DNA from 2 places in the Shewanella yunxiaonensis genome. Region 1 is predicted to be linked to the other one. Evidence: predicted binding sites of a transcription regulator. Region 1 holds the regulator's gene; the other holds the start of a gene.
What was found. Region 1 encodes FliA, which starts transcription of late flagellar genes. Its sites were predicted from a motif close to CTAAAGNTNNNNNNNNNNNNGCCGATA; they were not measured.
Positions count from the first base shown of each region.

Region 2: a site for FliA is predicted at 4,074-4,100, ahead of pomA (flagellar motor protein PomA). Genes of this name have one in related genera too.

Region 1 covers NZ_CP073587.1:1,131,694-1,141,398, reverse strand. Annotated here, with positions in the region: gene KDN34_RS05355 (ParA family protein) at 1-443, opposite strand, end outside; gene KDN34_RS05350 (hypothetical protein) at 488-1,000, opposite strand; gene KDN34_RS05345 (protein-glutamate methylesterase/protein-glutamine glutaminase) at 993-2,114, opposite strand; gene KDN34_RS05340 (chemotaxis protein CheA) at 2,134-4,389, opposite strand; gene KDN34_RS05335 (protein phosphatase CheZ) at 4,405-5,142, opposite strand; gene cheY (chemotaxis response regulator CheY) at 5,156-5,539, opposite strand; gene KDN34_RS05325 (RNA polymerase sigma factor FliA) at 5,585-6,307, opposite strand; gene KDN34_RS05320 (MinD/ParA family protein) at 6,300-7,181, opposite strand; gene flhF (flagellar biosynthesis protein FlhF) at 7,186-8,568, opposite strand; gene flhA (flagellar biosynthesis protein FlhA) at 8,581-9,705, opposite strand, start outside.
Region 2 covers NZ_CP073587.1:2,519,145-2,528,849, forward strand. Annotated here, with positions in the region: gene KDN34_RS11490 (transcriptional regulator GcvA) at 1-438, opposite strand, end outside; gene thiI (tRNA uracil 4-sulfurtransferase ThiI) at 619-2,073, opposite strand; gene KDN34_RS11500 (flagellar motor protein MotB) at 2,209-3,150, opposite strand; gene pomA (flagellar motor protein PomA) at 3,155-3,922, opposite strand; gene xseB (exodeoxyribonuclease VII small subunit) at 4,317-4,556, shown strand; gene ispA ((2E,6E)-farnesyl diphosphate synthase) at 4,557-5,438, shown strand; gene dxs (1-deoxy-D-xylulose-5-phosphate synthase) at 5,460-7,337, shown strand; gene KDN34_RS11525 (patatin-like phospholipase family protein) at 7,465-8,598, shown strand; gene dgcS (diguanylate cyclase DgcS) at 8,813-9,691, shown strand.

The DNA.
Region 1 (9,705 bases):
ATATGCTGGCTAGCCGCTAACGCATTCACCATTAATACGCCAAGCACCGGGGGGCAATCCACCAACGCGACATCATAATCAGATTCGAGTAAATTCAGCAGATTGCGCAGGACTAAGCCCATCCCTTCATGATGCCCCAGCGCCCGGTCGAGTGTTGCCAATGCCATCGTCGCAGGCAACAGATCTAAACCATCGACAGAAGTGGGCACGATATGTTGTTTGACCAGATCGCGAGACAAACGGTCATGAGCAACAAACACATCATAGAGCGAAGCGGGGACTTCTTCAGAATCAATGCCAAGATAATATCCCAGCGATGCGTGAGGGTCGGTGTCAATCATCAACACCCGTTTGCCACGTTTCACCAGCACACCGGCAAGGCTCACCACCGAGGTCGTTTTGCCTACGCCACCTTTCTGATTCGCAATGGTCCAGACTCTCACATTTGACCCCTCTTTTGCCTTACACCTGTGTTTTTAGCCGGAGGTTACTGATCTTTCACATCACGGGTGGTCACGCGGATCCCGCCATGCGGCAAACGTATTACTTTAACGCCATCTTTTAACTGTTCAACTATTACCGGTGAATTCAGTGATGTCGGCACAGTTGGTGCTGACCGAATATCGTTATGTCGCTCAGCAGGGCTCCGCTGAGTCGGCGCCTTTGTTTGTTCAGGCTTGGAGTCCGAAGCTGATGGCTGCTGTTTGGCATTATCCAAAGACTGCTGCAACGACATTTTGCCCTCTTGCACCGGCTTAACCACATCCAGCAAAGATGCCATCTGTTCAGGGTGTTTAACCATCCAATCTGCAATTTTTTCTGCTTGCGCATCAGGAACCATCAGCACTACCTGCGAATCCTGAAGCTGCTTAACTTCTTGCTGCAACGCTAAATTCTTTCGATGTGATTGCCAACTAAAAGCGGCTAATACCAAAACTGCCAACGACAGCAGAAATATCCCGAGCAGATATCCTGTCTGCCTGTCAGCAGTTTTAGCCACGACCGGATTCCCGCAAAATCGCTTCTGCCATATTATCAAGCGGGATGGAATGGCTAGAAATACCGGCGACAGTCACGGCCTGAGGCATACCATATACCACACAAGAAGCTTCATCTTGTGCCCAGATGGTAGCACCAGCACTTTTTAATAACCGCGCGCCTTCGCGACCATCCGCGCCCATTCCCGTCAATATTACACTCAACACATCGCCCCCAAACGCCTTAGCTGCTGAAGCAAAGGTGATATCCACGGAGGGTTTGTAATTCATATCGGGTGTGCCAGCAACGACCTTGATCCGCCCACTGACACCGGCCCGTTCGACCATCATTTGCATGCCACCTGGCGCCAAATACGCACATCCCGGACGCATAGCATCACCATTAGTCGCTTCTTTGACCTCAATCTGACATAAGCTGTTGAGTCGAGCAGCGAATGCTGGAGTAAAAGCCGCGGGCATGTGTTGGATCAGCACAATAGGGTGAGGATAATCCGCGGGGAAACGCGTTAAAATCCGTTGTAACGCGACCGGACCGCCAGTAGAGGTACCGATCAGTAACAACTTATACGGCTTACCACTGGCACGCGTTGGCACTGCAGCACGCCCCACATTGCGTTCAGCCGGCCGGGGAGCCTCGACTGGTGATTGCGTGCTCGATAACCCGCTACTGAAGGTGCTTCGTGCCGGTGTAACCGATCGGGAAACCGGCCGAAAGACCCGGCGACGTCCTAATGCGCGTACACGCTGTTGTAACAGCTGCACCGCAGCTTCTTTATTGGTCGCAATATCTTCAAATCGCTTAGGCAGGAAATCCAGCGCCCCCGCATCCAGAGCATCCAATGTTGCTTTAGCGCCCTCATGGGTTAACGATGAAAACATCAGAATCGGCGTCGGAGTATTTTCCATAATTTTACGCACAGCGGTAATCCCGTCCATCACAGGCATTTCGATATCCATGGTGATGACATTGGGTTTTAATTCTGCGGTCATCCGCACCGCTTCCAGACCATTGGCTGCCATCCCGACAACTTCAAGCTCTGGGTCTTGATTCACGATCTCACTTACTCGCCGACGAAAAAAACCAGAATCGTCGACGATTAGCACTTTAATAGCCATTCAAATCCTTAAATACGATTCAGCGTCTGGAGCGGGAAGCGTAATGCTTTAGCAATCCCGGTACGTCCAGGATCAGCGCAATTCCTCCATCAGACGTAATGGTGGCACCGGCCATCCCTGGAGTTCCATGCAACAGGGCACCCAATGGCTTGATCACCACTTCTTCCTGACCAATTAATGCATCAACGACAAAGCCGACATGCTTTAACCCCAACTGCACAATGACTACATGCCCCAGGCGCTTTTCACCTGATTTAATACTCCGGGGATGACGATTAAGCCATTGTTCCAGATAAAAAAGTGGTATTGCTTTGTCTCTGACAATCACGGTCAACTGGCCATCCACCACATTGGTTTTACCCAGATCTAGATGGAAGATTTCATTCACGCTGGACAAAGGTAGCGCAAACACTTGCTTTGCCACCTCGACCATCAACGTTGGCATAATCGCCAAAGTCAACGGCACTTTAATTTCAAGGCGAGTACCCTTGCCTTTCTCTGAATCAATATGCACGGAGCCGTTAAGCTGCGTAATGCGGGTTTTCACCACATCCATGCCCACGCCACGCCCAGAGATATCAGAAATTTCGGTTTTTGTGGAAAATCCGGGGGCGAAGATCAGGTTATAGGCATCCTGATTAGACATTCTGGCGGCAGTATCTTCATCCAGCACACCACGCTTGATGGCAATTGCCTTCAGCTTTTCCGGATCCATACCCGCACCATCATCCTCAATTTTCAAGAGGATGTGGTCGCCTTCCTGACTCGCTGCCAGGGTAATGATCCCCGTACGAGACTTGCCACAGGCTTCGCGCACGTCCGGCATCTCAATTCCATGGTCTACAGAGTTACGGACCAGGTGTACTAACGGATCTGCCAGAGCTTCTACTAAGTTTTTATCCAGGTCGGTTTCTTCACCCACCATGCGTAATTCAATATCTTTGTTGAGGCTACGCGCCAGGTCGCGTACAACTCGCGGAAAGCGCCCGAACACCTTTTTAATTGGCTGCATTCGGGTTTTCATTACGGCACCTTGCAGATCTGATGTCACCAGATCCAGGTTTGCCAGCGCTTTACTCATATCCTCATCTTCACGAGAAACGCCAAGACTCACCAGTCGATTACGAACCAGTACCAGCTCACCCACCATATTCATAATCTGGTCTAGTCGCGCGGTATCTACACGTACAGTGGTTTCCGCTTGCGGCGCACTATTACCAGGATGGCTGGCAACTGCTTTGCTGGTTGCAACTTCTTTGGCGGGAACTGGAGCTTTAGTTTCCGTGGGGACGGTTTTAGCAGCAGATACGATGGTTTCAGCCGCTTTGGGTGTTACAGGTGCTTTAGCTGCCGCGGCCACTGATGTTTTTTCAGCAGCGGCTTCTAGTCCTGGAGCCTTACCCTTGCCATGCAGTTGATCTAACAACGCTTCAAATTCATCTTCAGATATCTCATCTGAATCCACCTGATGGCCGCTGGTTTCGACCGCGACTGGCTTGGCTTCAGGATTATTGGAGAATTTGCCTTTGCCATGTAGCTCATCTAATAAGGCTTCAAATTCATCATCTGTAATATCATCAGCGGTTTGGGGGGATGCGGGGGTGACCTTAACTGGTGTTACCGCGGTAGATGGCCCCTTGCCCTGACCATGCAAGGCATCCAGTAACGCTTCAAATTCAGTTTCATCGATATCGTCAATGCTGCCGCTGTCAGCAGCAGGCTTTGGTGCGGAAGCAGAGGGTGTTTCCACCGGAGAAACTGACGCCAACATCTCGTCAAATAATGCATCAGCGCTGTCAGCAGCTTCTGTCTCGGCCATATCAGCGATGGCAGTTTCGTTAGCGACGTCGACAGCTGCACCTGCCCCAGATTCAGAGGGTAATGGTGCGCCGGAACTCAACAGTTTGAGACTGGCCAGCAGCTGCGGATCTGCGGGTTGTTGCTCTTCTCCTGCTTGAGTCTGACCAAACATCACATTGATGGCATCCAGCGCTTGCAGGATGATATCCATTAATTCTGCGCTGACACTGCGTTTGCCGGTACGCAATAAATCAAAGGTATTTTCAGCTTCGTGGCAGACATCCACCATAGGGGCTAGTCCCAAAAAGCCGGCACCGCCCTTTACGGTATGAAAGCCACGAAAGATTGCGTTCAATAAGTCGGTGTCATCTGGATTATTCTCCAGCTGAACTAACTGCTCCTGAAGCAATTCCAAAATCTCTCCGGCTTCGATTAAAAAATCCTGCAGGATCTCTTCATCAACATCAAAGGCCATCAATATGACTCCTCATCAGAACCCAAGACTTGAGAGCAAATCGTCCACTTCATCTTGGCCTGCCACCACATCCTGTCGGCTACTGGCATTATGAATAGGGCCTTCAGCATCGATATTATTTTCTCTGACGCTGGTAAGGCTCTCATTGGGCTGCGCCCCAAACATGGTCAACAATGACACTAAATTACTTTCGACTTCTTTTACTAAATCAATCACACGGCGGATCATCTGCCCAGTGAGATCCTGGAAATCCTGCGCTAACAAAATCTGGTTCAGCAATTCATGTAAGCGGCTTGAGTCTGCTTCGGTTTGCGCCATGAAATGCTGTACGTCATGGCAAAGCGTTTTAAACTCTTCAAGGGAAAGATTTCTGCGCATCAGTCTGTCCCAGGAAGGTTTGATATTGGTCAAGCTGACACTGAGCGCATCGGAAAGTGGCAGGCACTCTTCTACGGCATCCATCGTTTTGTTGGCCGCCTGTTCCGTCATATCGATGACAAAACTCAAACGCTCCTTCGCATCAGGGATATCGTTATTGGTCAGCTCCACCAAACGACTATCAATCGGAAATTCATTTAACGAATTGTGTAACTGTCGGGTCAGTTTACCGACTTCGGCAAACAGTTCCTGTTGGATAGGCTGGCATAACTCACGAACGACTTCATCCGCTTGTTGTTGTTGTCCGGCCGATAGCAGTTCGACTAAATGCTGAGCTTGTTCTAGCGTAATGAGCGCGTTTTTTTCAGCCATCATAGCTCCCCCGAAATCAACCGAGTCGTTCAAAAATTTTGTCCAACTTCTCTTTCAGGGTTGCCGCAGTAAATGGTTTAACGACATAGCCGTTGACCCCTGCTTGAGCGGCGGCGATGATCTGTTCGCGTTTGGCTTCAGCAGTTACCATTAACACCGGAATATTTTTCAGATTTTCGTCAGCTCGAATCGCTCTTAACAGGTCAATGCCCTGCATCCCCGGCATATTCCAATCGGTGACGACAAAGTCGAAATCACCTTTCTGCAGCATTGGTAGCGCAGTTGACCCATCATCGGCTTCTTGGGTGTTGTTAAACCCAAGATCCCGCAACAGGTTTTTGATAATTCTTCTCATCGTTGAAAAATCATCAACAATAAGAATTTTCATGTTTTTATCCAAAGTTTCCTCCGCAGAGCTGAATTTTAAAAACCGCTCAAAAACTGCTTAATTCTGTGTCCAATGCCTGAGCTTAGCTTTGAGTCGTAGCATTGCCTGACTGTGGATCTGACTGACTCTAGACTCACTAACATCCAAAATAGCGCCAATTTCTTTCAAATTGAGTGCTTCATCATAATAAAGCGACAGAACAAGCGCATCTCTTTCCGGCAGAAGTTTGATCGCCTCGGCCAAAGCGTCACGAAACTGATTATTTGCCAGCATCTCATAGGTGTCATCTGCCGCCATTTCATCGGCGAAAAAAGCATCAGGTGCACCACCAAGATCTTCAATTCCTATGATTTTACCGCAAGATACGTCACTTAGAATGTGATGATATTCATCAAGTGGCATTTCCAGTCGTTCCGCAATCTCGACATCGCGAGCATCGCGCCCCAACTCCTGTTCCAGTTCATCAATGACTTGAGCAATGCGCCGTTGATTGCGATGCACCGACCGTGGTAGCCAATCACCGCGACGAATCTCGTCAATCATCGCGCCTCGAATACGGATCCCAGCAAAAGTCTCAAACTTGGCGCCTTTACTACCATCAAACTTTGCGGCGGCTTCCAGCAACCCCATCATGCCAGCTTGCAGGAGGTCATCCAGTTGGACAGAAGCCGGTAAGCGTGCCAGTAAATGATGCGCAATCCGTTTCACCAGCGGCGCATACTGGTTAACGATTGAGCTTTTATCGTCAAAACCGGCATACGCTGCGGCCATTTTATTCACTGGTACCTTCCTCCTGATATTCAGGTTTTTGTACCAAACGTTCGACAAAGAATTCGAGATGACCGCCGGGTTGTTGCGGTATCGGCCAGCTAATCACTTTATTGGCTAAGCCATGATAAGCGATACTGGCTGGGGACTTGGGAAAGGCTTCCACAATAAGTTTCTGCTTACGAACCGACTTGCGTAAGTTTTCATCAAAGGGAATCGTCGCGACCAACTCCAGCGCAACGTCCAGAAAGCGGTCGGTGACTTTACTGAGTTTGGCAAAAAGTTCCATCCCTTCTCGCAAACTGCGCACCATATTCGCCACAATTTTAAAACGGAAAACGCCATGCTCGCGGCTAAGAATTTTAATCAGCGCATAGGCGTCAGTAATTGATGTCGGTTCGTCACAAACCACCACCAGTACATCTTGTGAGGCCCGGGAAAAACTCAGCACCATGTCGGAAATGCCAGCAGCAGTATCCACAATGAGTACATCAAACTGAGTTTTCATTTCGCTGAAGGCACGAATCAACCCGGCATGTTGCGCCGGGCTCAACTCTACCATGGCCTGAGTACCTGAAGTAGCGGGAATAATCCCAATACCTTTAGGACCACGCACTATAATGTCATCGAGTTCAGCTTCACCGGACAACACATGGGAAAGATTGCGTTCGGCTCTGAGACCCAGCATCACATCGACGTTAGCCAGCCCCAAATCCGCATCCAGCACCATTACTCGCTTGCCCTTTTCTGCGAGCGCCACGGCAGTATTAATTGCAACGCTGGTTTTACCAACGCCACCTTTGCCACCGGTAACGGCAATTACTTTTACTTTATCGTTTTGTTGTTGATTTATCATTCGTAAACCACTCGCTTGATCCCGGGTCATAGCTTTACTCAAATGCATAGGTCATTTCGGGTGACCTGGATTCAGGGTTAAAATCTGTCGCTTCTGTCCGGTTTAAAACAGCCAGAGCCTGCTTCGCCAATCCTAACGTATCAGCGACTTGCATATCTTCCGGCACTCTTTGTCCATCAGTGGTATAACTCAACGATAAACCACTTTGGATTAACACACTTAACGCCGCCCCCAAGGACACCGATTCATCCAGCTTAGTTAATATAGCGCCAGCCAGCGGAATCCGCTTGAATTGGCTGATAGCTTCTTGCAACACCCGCCGTTGTCCAGTAGATGGCAGCACTAAAAAGCTGCGGATAGGCAAGCGGCTGTTGGCAGTTAGACTGTCAAGTTGCTGACACAACCGCATATCCCGCTGCCCCATACCAGCTGTATCAATCAATACCAGTTTACGATTGCGGAATTGATAAACAATCTGCTCCAACTCATTGAGATCTTGGGCTTGCTTTACCGGACATCCCATTATCTTGCCATAAGTTGCCAATTGCTCAAAGGCTCCGATTCGATAATGATCGGTGGTGATTAACACCACGGAATCTGGACCGTGATGCGCAATAAATCTTGCGGCAATTTTCGCCAAAGTGGTGGTTTTACCGACACCGGTAGGACCCACCAAGGCTACAATGCCCCCTTGACGTACAATATCATCACCTTGGTTACTCAGCAGATTAGCAAGTGACTGTGGCAACGCTTTTACCAGATCAGCCGGAGAATAATGCTGTGATAATGACGCTAATTTATTAGCAACCTGAGGGGCGAATTCCGCTTCCAGCAGCCGCCGCTCAAGCATTGCGCCCACTGGATCATGGCGATTCTTATAATCCATCATTAACTCGTTCACCTGATGAGTCAGCAGATTGCGTAAAGAGGACAGCTCCTGACGCATGGCTTCCAGCTCCTGCTGTTGTTTGACATTGTTATTTTTGCTACTGAGTGTAGACGCTGCACCAATATCCGGCTGATTTTGCTTTGGCTTACTGCTGGCATCATTTGCTAGGCCGCGTGCCCAGGCGGGTAATTCATCCTCTTTACCTGGTTGCGGTTGTTTCGCTAATTGCTGATTCAGTCGGTTGTGTTGTCTTTCCAGTAATGCCTGTAACGAGTCTGCGGCGGGTGCAGTTTTAGCTTTGCTTTCGGTACGTATATGTCCCAAAGACACTTTATCTTCACTGAGATCGCTAAATACTGGTGCCGGTGCCACAGTTGGCTGCGGCTCGTCGTAGTCAACTGCCGCCACAATCTCAATGCCGCCAGTGACTTTCTTGTTAGACATAATGACCGCATCCGCCCCAAGGGTGTCTTTTACCTGTGCCAGCGCAGCACGCATATCTTTGGCAAAAAATCTTTTTATTTTCACTCTTCGTTACTCCTACTGGCCTACAGCGGAAACAATACGGATCTGCTTTTCATCAGGCACTTCCTGATATGAGATCACCCGTAAGTTCGGGATAGTGTGCTTGACGAATCGTGACAAAGTGGCGCGCAGCATACCCGATGTCAGCAAAATAGCGGGTTGTCCCACCATCTCCTGTTTCTGTGCTGCACTGGCAAGGGATTTTTGCATCCGCTCTGCCAACCCGGGTTCGATATTCGGCCCCTCACCGCCTGTCGCTTGCATAGACTGATGCAACATCTGTTCCAGCTCAGGCGCCAAAGTAATGACAGGGATTTCTGCTTCCGGACCGGCTATTTCTTGTACAATCATGCGTTTAAGCGCAATACGCACCGCAGCCGTTAACACTTCGGTATCGTTGCTCTTCGGTCCATATTCCAGCAAGGTCTGGACGATAGTGCGCAGATCGCGCACCGAAACACCTTCATTCAACAGGTTCTGCATCACCTTAACAACGTTACCCAGCGACATAACGTCAGGCACAAAACCATCCACCAGTTTCGGCGCACGTTTGGCCAGCATATCCAGCAGCTGTTGTACTTCTTCGTAACCAAGTAGCTTGGCCGCATTATTTGTAAGCAACTGACTTAAATGGGTAGCGATAACAGTTGAAGTATCCACCACGGTATAGCCAAGCGTCTGCGCATGTTCACGTAATTCAGGCGCAATCCACACCGCATCAAGGCCAAACGCCGGATCTTTGGTTTCTACACCATCGAGTTTGCCAAACACCTGGCCAGGATTGATTGCCAGTTCACAATCATGGCGTACTTCGGCCTCACCGCAAGCTACCCCCATCAGTGAGATACGATAGGCGCTAGGTGACAGATCTAAATTATCGCGAATGTGCACAGCAGGAACCAGGAATCCCAGTTCCTGCGATAACTTTTTGCGTACGCCTTTAATACGACTGAGAAGTTCACCGCCCTGCCCTTTATCAACCAACGGGATCAGACGATAACCCACTTCTAAGCCGATGGTGTCTACGGGGCGAACATCATCCCAACTAAGTTCTTTGGGTTCATTAAGATTTTTTTCGGTCGGACCTTTTTTGGCCAGGTCCAACGCCTGTTGTTTATTCTTTTCGTTACGTTTAAAAAT
Region 2 (9,705 bases), 1.4 Mb from region 1:
ATAGATAGCGACATCAACATCATCGGCTAATGAATCTGTGGCGCTGTCAACGGCCTTGATACGTACATCAATATCCGGATTTTTCTCGCTGAATTTTGCCAAGCGGGGTACCAGCCACTGAATCGCGAAACTGGGCGGCATACTGACCGTTAATGAGCCAATAGCACTGCGCGCTAACAATCGGTCAGTGGCATCAGCTAATTGCCCAAAAATGTCTTTGATTTCGAGAAAATAACTCTGTCCCTCTTCCGTCAGCAACAACGAACGATTCTTACGGCGGAACAATTTCAGCCCCAGAAAATCTTCCAATGCTTTAATCTGATGGCTAACCGCCGCTTGTGTCACAAACAGTTCCTCAGCTGCGCGGGTAAAACTGAGATGACGAGCAGCAGCTTCAAACGCTTTAACGGCATTGAGCGGGGGAAGTCGCTTTGACATGAGCATCCATTCCAAATTTTTAATTAGTTTTTCTAATCCAGATTGTTACATTTAATCATGTGAGAGTGCCAGTATTTTTATCTGGATTCACCGAAACTGCACAGTTCAGCAACTTTATGGCCCCGAATTGCCTACAAAAAAGCCGCATCACTTGATGCGGCCAGTTTGCAAAACAGCGAATTAAGGTCGATAAACCTTCACATTGTCATAGCCCTGTTCCAATAAATACAAGGCTTGCAGTTTACTCATTACCCCGCGGTCACAATAAAGCAGGTAAGTCTTGCTGCTATCGAGCTCCGCAAATGCACTGGATAACTTAAAGAATGGAATATGAAGCACCTCAGCGCCAGCCACCGCCAATGGATGACGTTCTTCCTCTTCAGGGGCGCGGATATCCAGCACCACCTGCTCAGCGCCGACGCTGGAGACAGTTTCTGTTTCGGTTACTTTGGTATCCATTGCTTTTGGTATCTCCCGGATATCAATCACTTCTGCAGCTTCCAGGACTTTATCCAGCATGTCCGGAGAAAATTTAAGTTCTTCAGCTTCTACTTTTGCCAATACTGCTTTTACCGTTGGCCGCTGAGAAATAACACCACAATATTCTGGCATCGATTTAGCAAAATCTTCAGTACCAATTTTGCGGCTCTCATTGATGATATCTTGCTTATCCATGGTAATAAGTGGCCGCAGGATCAAGGTATCAGTACAACGGTCAATCACATTGAGGTTAGTCAGGGTCTGACTGGACACCTGCCCCAGACTTTCGCCTGTCACTAACGCTTGAATTCCCATGCGTTCAGCCACCCGACTCGCCGCACGCATCATGCAACGTTTCAAGATAACCCCCATCAGGCCGTTATCAATACGTTCCAAAATTTCTGCCACTACCGGTTCAAAAGGAATGGTGACAAATTTAACTCTATGGGATTCACCATAGGTTTGCCACAAATGATGCGCCACCTGCTTCACGCCGATTTCATGCTGCGCACCACCGAGATTGAAAAAGCAGTAATGGGTACGAGCCCCTTTCTTAATAAACTGGAAGCTGGACACCCCGGAATCGAAACCACCAGAGATCAATGACAACACATCTTCCTGAGTCGCCATCGGGAAGCCACCAAGACCCGATACTTTTTTCTCCACCAGATACAGCTTATCGTTGTTAATCTCCAGATTAACAGTGATCTCCGGGTTCTTGAGTTTTACACCGGCAGCTTCTGTATGCTGATTCAGTCCACCGCCAACATATTTTTCCACGTCAATAGAGGTGAAATCATGATGTCCGCTACGCTTAACCCGGACACAGAAGGTCTTACCTGCCAGTTCATCGCCAAAGGCTTTCAAGGTATGCAGATAGATATCGTGTACAGTTTGGAAGGTGTATTCATTTACACGAGCAACAGTCGCGATCCCTGGGATACAAGTCAGGCGTTCGCCAACACTGTCCAGCAGTTCTGGTTTGTCCTGTGGTACCCCGACCATGATGCGGTCCCACTGTCTTACCACAGTGACACCTTCATCAACTTTTTTCAGTACATTCCGGATATTAGATTCCAGCATTTTAGTGAAGCGCAAACGTACTGGCTTGCTCTTCATCATGATTTCGGGGTACAGCTTAACGATAAACTTCATGGATTTTCCGCAGCATAAAACGAGGTCAAAAACGCAATCGCGGGATTATAGCAAAGTGACAGGAACAGTCCCAGCATCGCGGGAAAAGTCTTCCAGTAACAACCAACCTGCCCAAGTGCCGGTTGGTTGTTACTGCTATTGGGCTTGATTGGGCGTGACCTGAAGTTCATCCGATAACTTGGCTTTGCCTTGTTCAATTGCAATCTCTACCCGACGATTACGGGCACGATGTTCAGCACTGTCATTCGGCACCAGTGGATTGGTATCAGCGAGGCCCTCCACTTTCATGCGTTCAGGATCAAACCCTTTCACCCGAATAAGTTCGTGCGCGACCGCTAAGGCTCTTTGCGCTGACAGATCCCAGTTCGACTGATAGAGCTCGTTGCTGATCTGGATATCATCGGTATTACCGGATACCGTCACTATGCCAGGCACATCTTTCAGTAACTCACCAATCGCCCGGATCACCGATTTAAATTGTGGCTGCAAAAAACCTGAACCGGAGGCAAAAGAGCCTTTTTCCCGGATGCGAATGATGATCTGTTGTCCCAAAGACTCAATTTCGATGGCACCATCAACGATTTCCTTGTTGAGCTTTTCTGCCATTTTTTTCGCTTGATCGTTAACCTGCTTTTGCGTGGCTTCATACTCTTGAGTACGTTTGGCCTCGGCTTGTTCCTGTGCCGTTGCCGTTGACTCACCACCACGCTGGTCACCGCGCTGCTTCTGAATACCACCGGCGCTTTCATCGTCACCCGCCTGGAAGGTCAACGTCGGCTGCGTCATTTCATTGGTTTGCTGGTTTATCACTTCAATCGGTGACGGATCCGGACGCCCGGGGCGGAACTCCAGCGCAATCACCGAAGTTCCCTTGGGAATATCCTTGACTTCAACTTTGTTCTGGACACCAAAGGCATATTTCATTGAACCAGCGATTTGCTTAAATTTAAGCACGTCCATCTCGGAAAAAGACAGCAACAGCACAAAGAAGCACATCAGCAATGACATCAGATCAGAAAAGGTTGCTAGCCAAGGCGGTGCTGCGGGTGGACAGTCAGGACACTTTTGCTTCGCCATGACGCTATTCCCCGCTCGTGGTTTCTATCTTACGTTTCTTCTCAGCCAGATAGTTTTTCAGGAAGCTCTCGATGACGCGCGGGTTCTGACCATCCTGAATGGCCAATACCGCATCCATAATCAGGTTGCGATTAAGCATTTCTTCGCTCATACGCAACGCCAGTTTGTCAGCTATCGGCAGTGCCAGCAGGTTCGCCATCAACGAACCATACAAGGTGGTCAGCAAGGCTACAGCCATTGCGGGACCGATTGACTTAGGGTCATCCATGTTAGACAACATCGCCACCAACCCCACTAAGGTACCAATCATTCCCATCGCCGGGCCAACATCCCCAAACGCCTTAAAGATAGCGATGCCGGATTTATGCCGCTCTTCGGTCAGTGCAATGTCCTTTTCCAGCGCTTCTCGCACAACATCGCCATCATGCCCATCCACCAGCATGTCGACAGCTTTCTGCATAAAGGTATTAGAGATCTGGGCTTCTTCTAATGCCAGGAAACCGCCTTTACGGGCAGCATCTGCCATAGTGACCGACTGTTCAATTAGATCTTCTGGATTATCCAATTTGAAGATAAAGGCTTTGGCGGCAATCTTCATCGCACCGAGATATTGCTTGAGATTGAACTTCATCATCACCACAAAGAGAGAGCCAACGAACACAATTAATACCGAAGGAACGTCAATGTAAACGGAAATACCGCCAGCGCTGACCATGGCCCAGAACATCACACCAAATGCGCCAATAATGCCTATCAGGGTTGCTAAATCCACTGTTGCTCCTCGAGTCTGTACTGTCGTCCCATCCGCTCACCCATCGACCAGCAGGATATCATGATGCAAAATCCGGAAAACTGGCTGTCGCTTGTCCAAACACAGCCACGGAAAGGGAATGTCACGCTTTTCAACGGCTTCTATTTCTGTTTATCGGACCAAACTTAGGCAAGTTTAGAGGGATTTTATTCCGGGGCGAAAATATTTTTGTCGCAAAGCGTGCTTTTGAGCAAATTACCAGCGCTGGCATTTGACCCTACGCCAGCGCTGCTATAACGTGTCAACCGATAAAACTGCCGCCAGTCCTAACCTGACCCCTTTGCAGACCCTGCCTCGATTCCGCAAGAGGATCGCTGGTATACTCTGTCCGCAGTGTTAATCCAAGGAAAACAACGTGGCTAAAAAACCTGAGAATCTCAGTTTTGAAGAATCCCTGAATCAACTTGAACAGATAGTGACTGAGCTCGAACAGGGTGAAGTGTCGCTGGATGATGCGCTCAAGCAATTTGAACGTGGAATTAATCTGGTCCGCAGTAGCCAAAATAAGTTAGAGCAAGCGCAGCAAAAGGTTGCCATCTTATTATCCGATGATGCACAAGCGCCACTGAGTCCATTTGATGTCGAGGAAGAGTAATTGTTAACTGATGCCATCAATCGCTGCCAACAACGTATTAATCAGCATCTTACTGCAATTTTTGACGCGCTGCCGGTCAGTGAACCACGATTACAAGAAGCGATGCGTTACGGTGTCTTGTTGGGTGGTAAACGAGTTCGCCCGTTTTTGGTCTATTCCGTGGGAGAGATGTTAGGTGTTGCTGCCGAGCGCTTAGATAATTGCGCCGCAGCCATTGAATGTATCCACGCCTATTCGTTGATTCACGATGATTTGCCCGCCATGGACAATGATGAATTGCGGCGCGGCCAGCCAACAGTTCATGTCGCATTTGACGAGGCAACAGCCATTCTCGCCGGGGATGCGTTGCAGACATTGGCGTTCGAACTGATCAGCCAAGAAACTGGCGATTTCAGCGCCCAGCAGCAACTCCTCATGATTAAGGCATTGGCCAACGCCTCAGGCTATCTCGGCATGTGTGGCGGGCAAGCACTGGATTTGGCGGCGACAGATAAAGAAATCCCGCTGAGTGAGCTGACCCGCTTACACCGTCTAAAAACAGGTGCCTTAATTCGCTGTGCAGTGCAATTAGCTGTTATTGCTGCCAACGTAGATGCACAACAGCGTCAGCAACTATTGGCCTATGCTGATGCCATCGGACTGGCATTTCAAGTCCAAGATGACATTCTGGATATCACATCCAGTACCGAAGAACTGGGCAAACCACAAGGTTCCGATACCCGTTCCAACAAGAGTACATACCCTAAATTATTGGGATTAGCTGGGGCAAAAGCAACGGCTGAAGCGCTACTAAAAGAGGCACTATCAGCCTTGGGGAATTTGCCCTACAATAGCCGACTAATTGCTGAATTCGCTCGCTATATTATTGAGCGGCGAGTATAAAAGAGACAAAAGTAGCTCCTTATGAGTCTGGATATCACTCAATTTCCGGTATTGGCCCAAGCCAATACACCCGAAGAGTTGCGCCAGTTGCCACAGGCATTATTGCCGCAACTTGCCGACGAACTCAGGGCTTTTTTGCTGCAATCCGTAGGGCAATCCAGCGGCCATTTTGCTTCTGGATTAGGCACAGTGGAACTTACCGTAGCACTTCATTATGTGTATAACACGCCGTTTGACCGATTGGTGTGGGACGTCGGCCATCAGGCATATCCGCATAAAATCCTCACTGGACGTCGCGATCAGATGCACACCATTCGCCAAAAAGGTGGACTGCATCCATTCCCATGGCGCGGCGAAAGTGACTATGACACCTTCAGTGTCGGTCACTCCAGTACCTCAATCTCGGCGGCGCTGGCAATGGCAATTGCTGCAGATAAAGAACAGGCAGGCCGCCGCGTTGTCGCGGTTATCGGTGACGGAGCCATGACTGGTGGGATGGTGTTTGAAGCCATGAATCACGCCGGCGATCTGCACAAAGATATGTTAGTGGTACTTAACGATAACGAGATGTCTATCTCCGAAAACGTAGGTGCACTGAATAAACACTTTGCCCAACTGATGTCAGGCCGCTTCTATTCCAGTATTCGTGAAGGCAGTAAAAAAGTGCTGCAGGGAATGCCGGTTATCAAGGAGATGGCTCGCCGGACGGAGGAACATCTTAAGGGTATGATGGTTCCGGGCACCTTGTTTGAAGAGCTCGGTTTTAATTATATCGGCCCTATTGATGGTCACGATGTGAATGCACTAGTGGAAACCCTGCGTAACATGCGCAATCTGGGCGGGCCGCAACTGCTGCACATTATGACCAAAAAAGGCAAAGGCTATGAGCCAGCGGAAAAAGATCCTATTGGCTGGCATGCCGTGCCTAAGTTCGATCCGAGTCAATTCCGCAAACCAGCCACCAAACCTGGCTTACCCACCTTCTCTGAAGTGTTCGGCAAATGGCTGTGTGATATTGCCGCAAAAGACGACAAAGTGGTTGGCATTACTCCAGCCATGCGTGAAGGTTCTGGGATGGTGGAGTTTTCTCAGAAATTCCCGGAACAGTATTTTGATGCGGCGATTGCCGAACAACATGCCGTAACCTTAGGTGCCGGATTTGCCGCTGAAGGCTACAAACCTGTTGTTGCAATTTACTCCACTTTCCTACAGCGCGCCTACGATCAGGTTATTCACGATGTGGCCCTGCAGAAACTGCCGGTGTTGTTCGCTATTGATCGCGGTGGCATTGTCGGTGCAGATGGTCCAACCCATCAGGGTGCTTTTGACATGAGCTTCCTGCGTTGTGTTCCCAATATGGTGATCATGGCACCTTCCGATGAAAACGAATGCCGGCAAATGCTGTATACCGGATACTGTTATCAAGATGGACCGGCAGCGGTGCGATATCCTCGTGGCAGTGCCACCGGTGCCCATCAGGAAGAACAGATGACAGCGCTGCCCATTGGTAAAGGCGTGCTTAAGCGTCAGGGGCAGCAGCTAGCTATTATTAGCTTTGGGACACCGTTGGCTGCTGCGCTGGAAGTGGCAGAAGAAATGGATGCTACGGTTGCGGATATGCGCTTCGTGAAACCGTTAGATGAAGCCTTGCTTACACAGTTGGCTGAAACTCACGAAGTGCTGGTTACTCTCGAAGAAAATGCCATTATCGGTGGTGCCGGTAGCGGTGTGCTGGAATTCCTCGCGAAAAAGCAGCTGCGTAAACCGGTGTTACAGTTGGGCTTGCCTGATGAATTTATCAAACATGGCAGTCCGCAGGAGATCGTTGAAGAACTGCAATTGGACGCTCCCGGGATACGAGCCCAGATAACGGCATTTTTGAAGCAATTAAATGCCTAAAACATAAGGCCAACCAACTAAAAAGGTTGGCTTTTTTATGTGATCCGTCCACATCTTCAAAAGCTTCCGCGCTATAGTTACACTGATAACTCTTAAAAACGCGTTGCAGTCATTTAGGTGAAGGGGAATGGCAGTCAAGGAAAGCTGTGCATTGATGTTAGGGGGTGGCGGTGCCAGAGCCGCCTATCAAGTTGGCGTGCTTAAAGCGCTGGCACAACTGTATCCACGTAATCACGGTATCCCTTTTGATGTCATTTGTGGCACCTCCGCCGGTGCCATCAATGGTACCGCGATGGCAACCCATGCCTCTTGTTTCCACCTGGGAGTAAAAAAACTCGAATGGATCTGGCGCCATCTGGATACCAGTCGGATTTATAAATCCTCCATTCCCGGCGTGTTGCAACATCTCAGCGCGATGTTCTTAAAGGGAATGCAAACAGATCTGGCCAACACCGATGCCGGCAGTCTGTTGGATAATGCCCCATTACGAGATTTACTGAACGAGCTGATTAATTTTGAGCGGATAGACCGTAATATTGAAAATGGTCATTTAACGGCTATCAGCATTGACACCTCGTGTTACAACAACTCCCAATCCGTAAGTTTTTTTCAGGCCAAGAGCGAATTAGATGATTGGCGCAGAGCTCGCCGAAGCGGCGTACGCACAAGGCTTAACACTGAACATCTGATGGCCAGTTCCGCAATACCGTTAGTATTTCCCTCTATTCGTTTAGGAAAATGGTACTACGGCGATGGTTCTGTGCATCAGTTGGCGCCGCTTTCCTGCCCCATTCACCTGGGGGCCAGTCGGATTATGGTAATTAACCTGGAAAGCCCGCATAAACAACAACCGAAAGATCTGGAATATCATCCAAAAACCGCTACGGTTGCAGGTCATCTGCTGGATACCATATTTTCTGATACGTTAAATAGCGACCTGGAACGTCTGACCCGCGTTAACGGTACGCTATCATTGATCCCCCCCACCAGTCGTGAACTGCTGAGCCTGAGAAACATTGATACATTAGTCATTAAGCCCAGTGAAGACCTGAGTGAAATTGCCAAACGTTTTTACATGGAGATACCGTTTGCAATCAGGCGACTCCTGGGACTTATCGGCATTAACAGTCAGTCAGAGTCCAGTATCGTGTCATATTTGCTGTTCGAAAAAGCCTATACTGGAACCCTGATTGAACTGGGGTTCAATGATGCCATGACCCAGATGGACGAGATCAAAGCCTTTTTCAATATTGCCCGCTAATTGCCGTTTCGTTTTGAGAAACACTAGATGATGTTTTTCTGTCAGTCGCGTTTACGCCGCGATTGGCAGCTGAAGGTTTAGTGTCAAATTCTCGACATTGCACAGCTTGCCAAAAGCCCCTTTTATTGAAATCCGATGGTTACAAGACGTATAAAAAAGGCACATATTTTGCTTATGCCAGAATAACGATACCGGCAGCAGTGGAGTATTCCATTTGGACTATATCAGTAATATCAGTGGATTCAGTGGTTCTACGGAACAGTGGCGTGATGAGTCTCGCCATGTTTCTGAACCATTTGAACCACTGCAACTGTTACAGAAACTTCACAGTAGTCTTGACCCACGGACAGTGTTCGCCTGTTACGGCAAACATTTGCAACGAGATTTGCCGCTGTATGGCATCTATTGCAAATGTGGAGATATCGAACTGCGATGGGGCCGGATGAAAGGCATAAAACTGACCCATGAGATCCAGTTAGGTGATGACATCGCTCAACTTGAATACTGCTTGCCCATGCCATTGAGCCTGGGAGAATCGCTGTTGCTCCAGCAAGTTGAAGCGCTGTTACCCCAACCGCTATTCAATGCCGCCCGGTATCAGAAAATGGCATCGCAGGCGATGTTCGACGCCTTAACCGGACTCGGCAATCGCCATTTCTTTGGTCAGGCATTCCGCACAGTGCTTGCTCGTGCGCAGCGTAATCGTAATCAGGTCAGTTTGCTGTTAATGGATCTGGATAACTTTAAACTGCTCAATGATAACAAAGGTCATCATTATGGTGATCAGGCACTGGTGCGCTTTGGGGAAATTGTGCACCGTTGTATCCGCCGCTGTGATCAACCCTTCCGCCTAGGCGGGGATGAATTTGCGGTTCTGGTGGAAGGTGATGCCTCTGCGGCCGTCAGCATTGCCGGCCGAGTACTGCAACACATGCAAACAGAGGCTATTTTCAACCAACATAACGTGGGTTGCAGCATGGGTATCGGCAACTGGCAACCGTTATTGAATCAGGACCAGTTGTTCAATAAAACTGACGCGGCGCTCTATCGGGCCAAGAGTGCTGGCCGCAATGGTTACGCTATCGCAGATTGATATCTGTCTTCGCT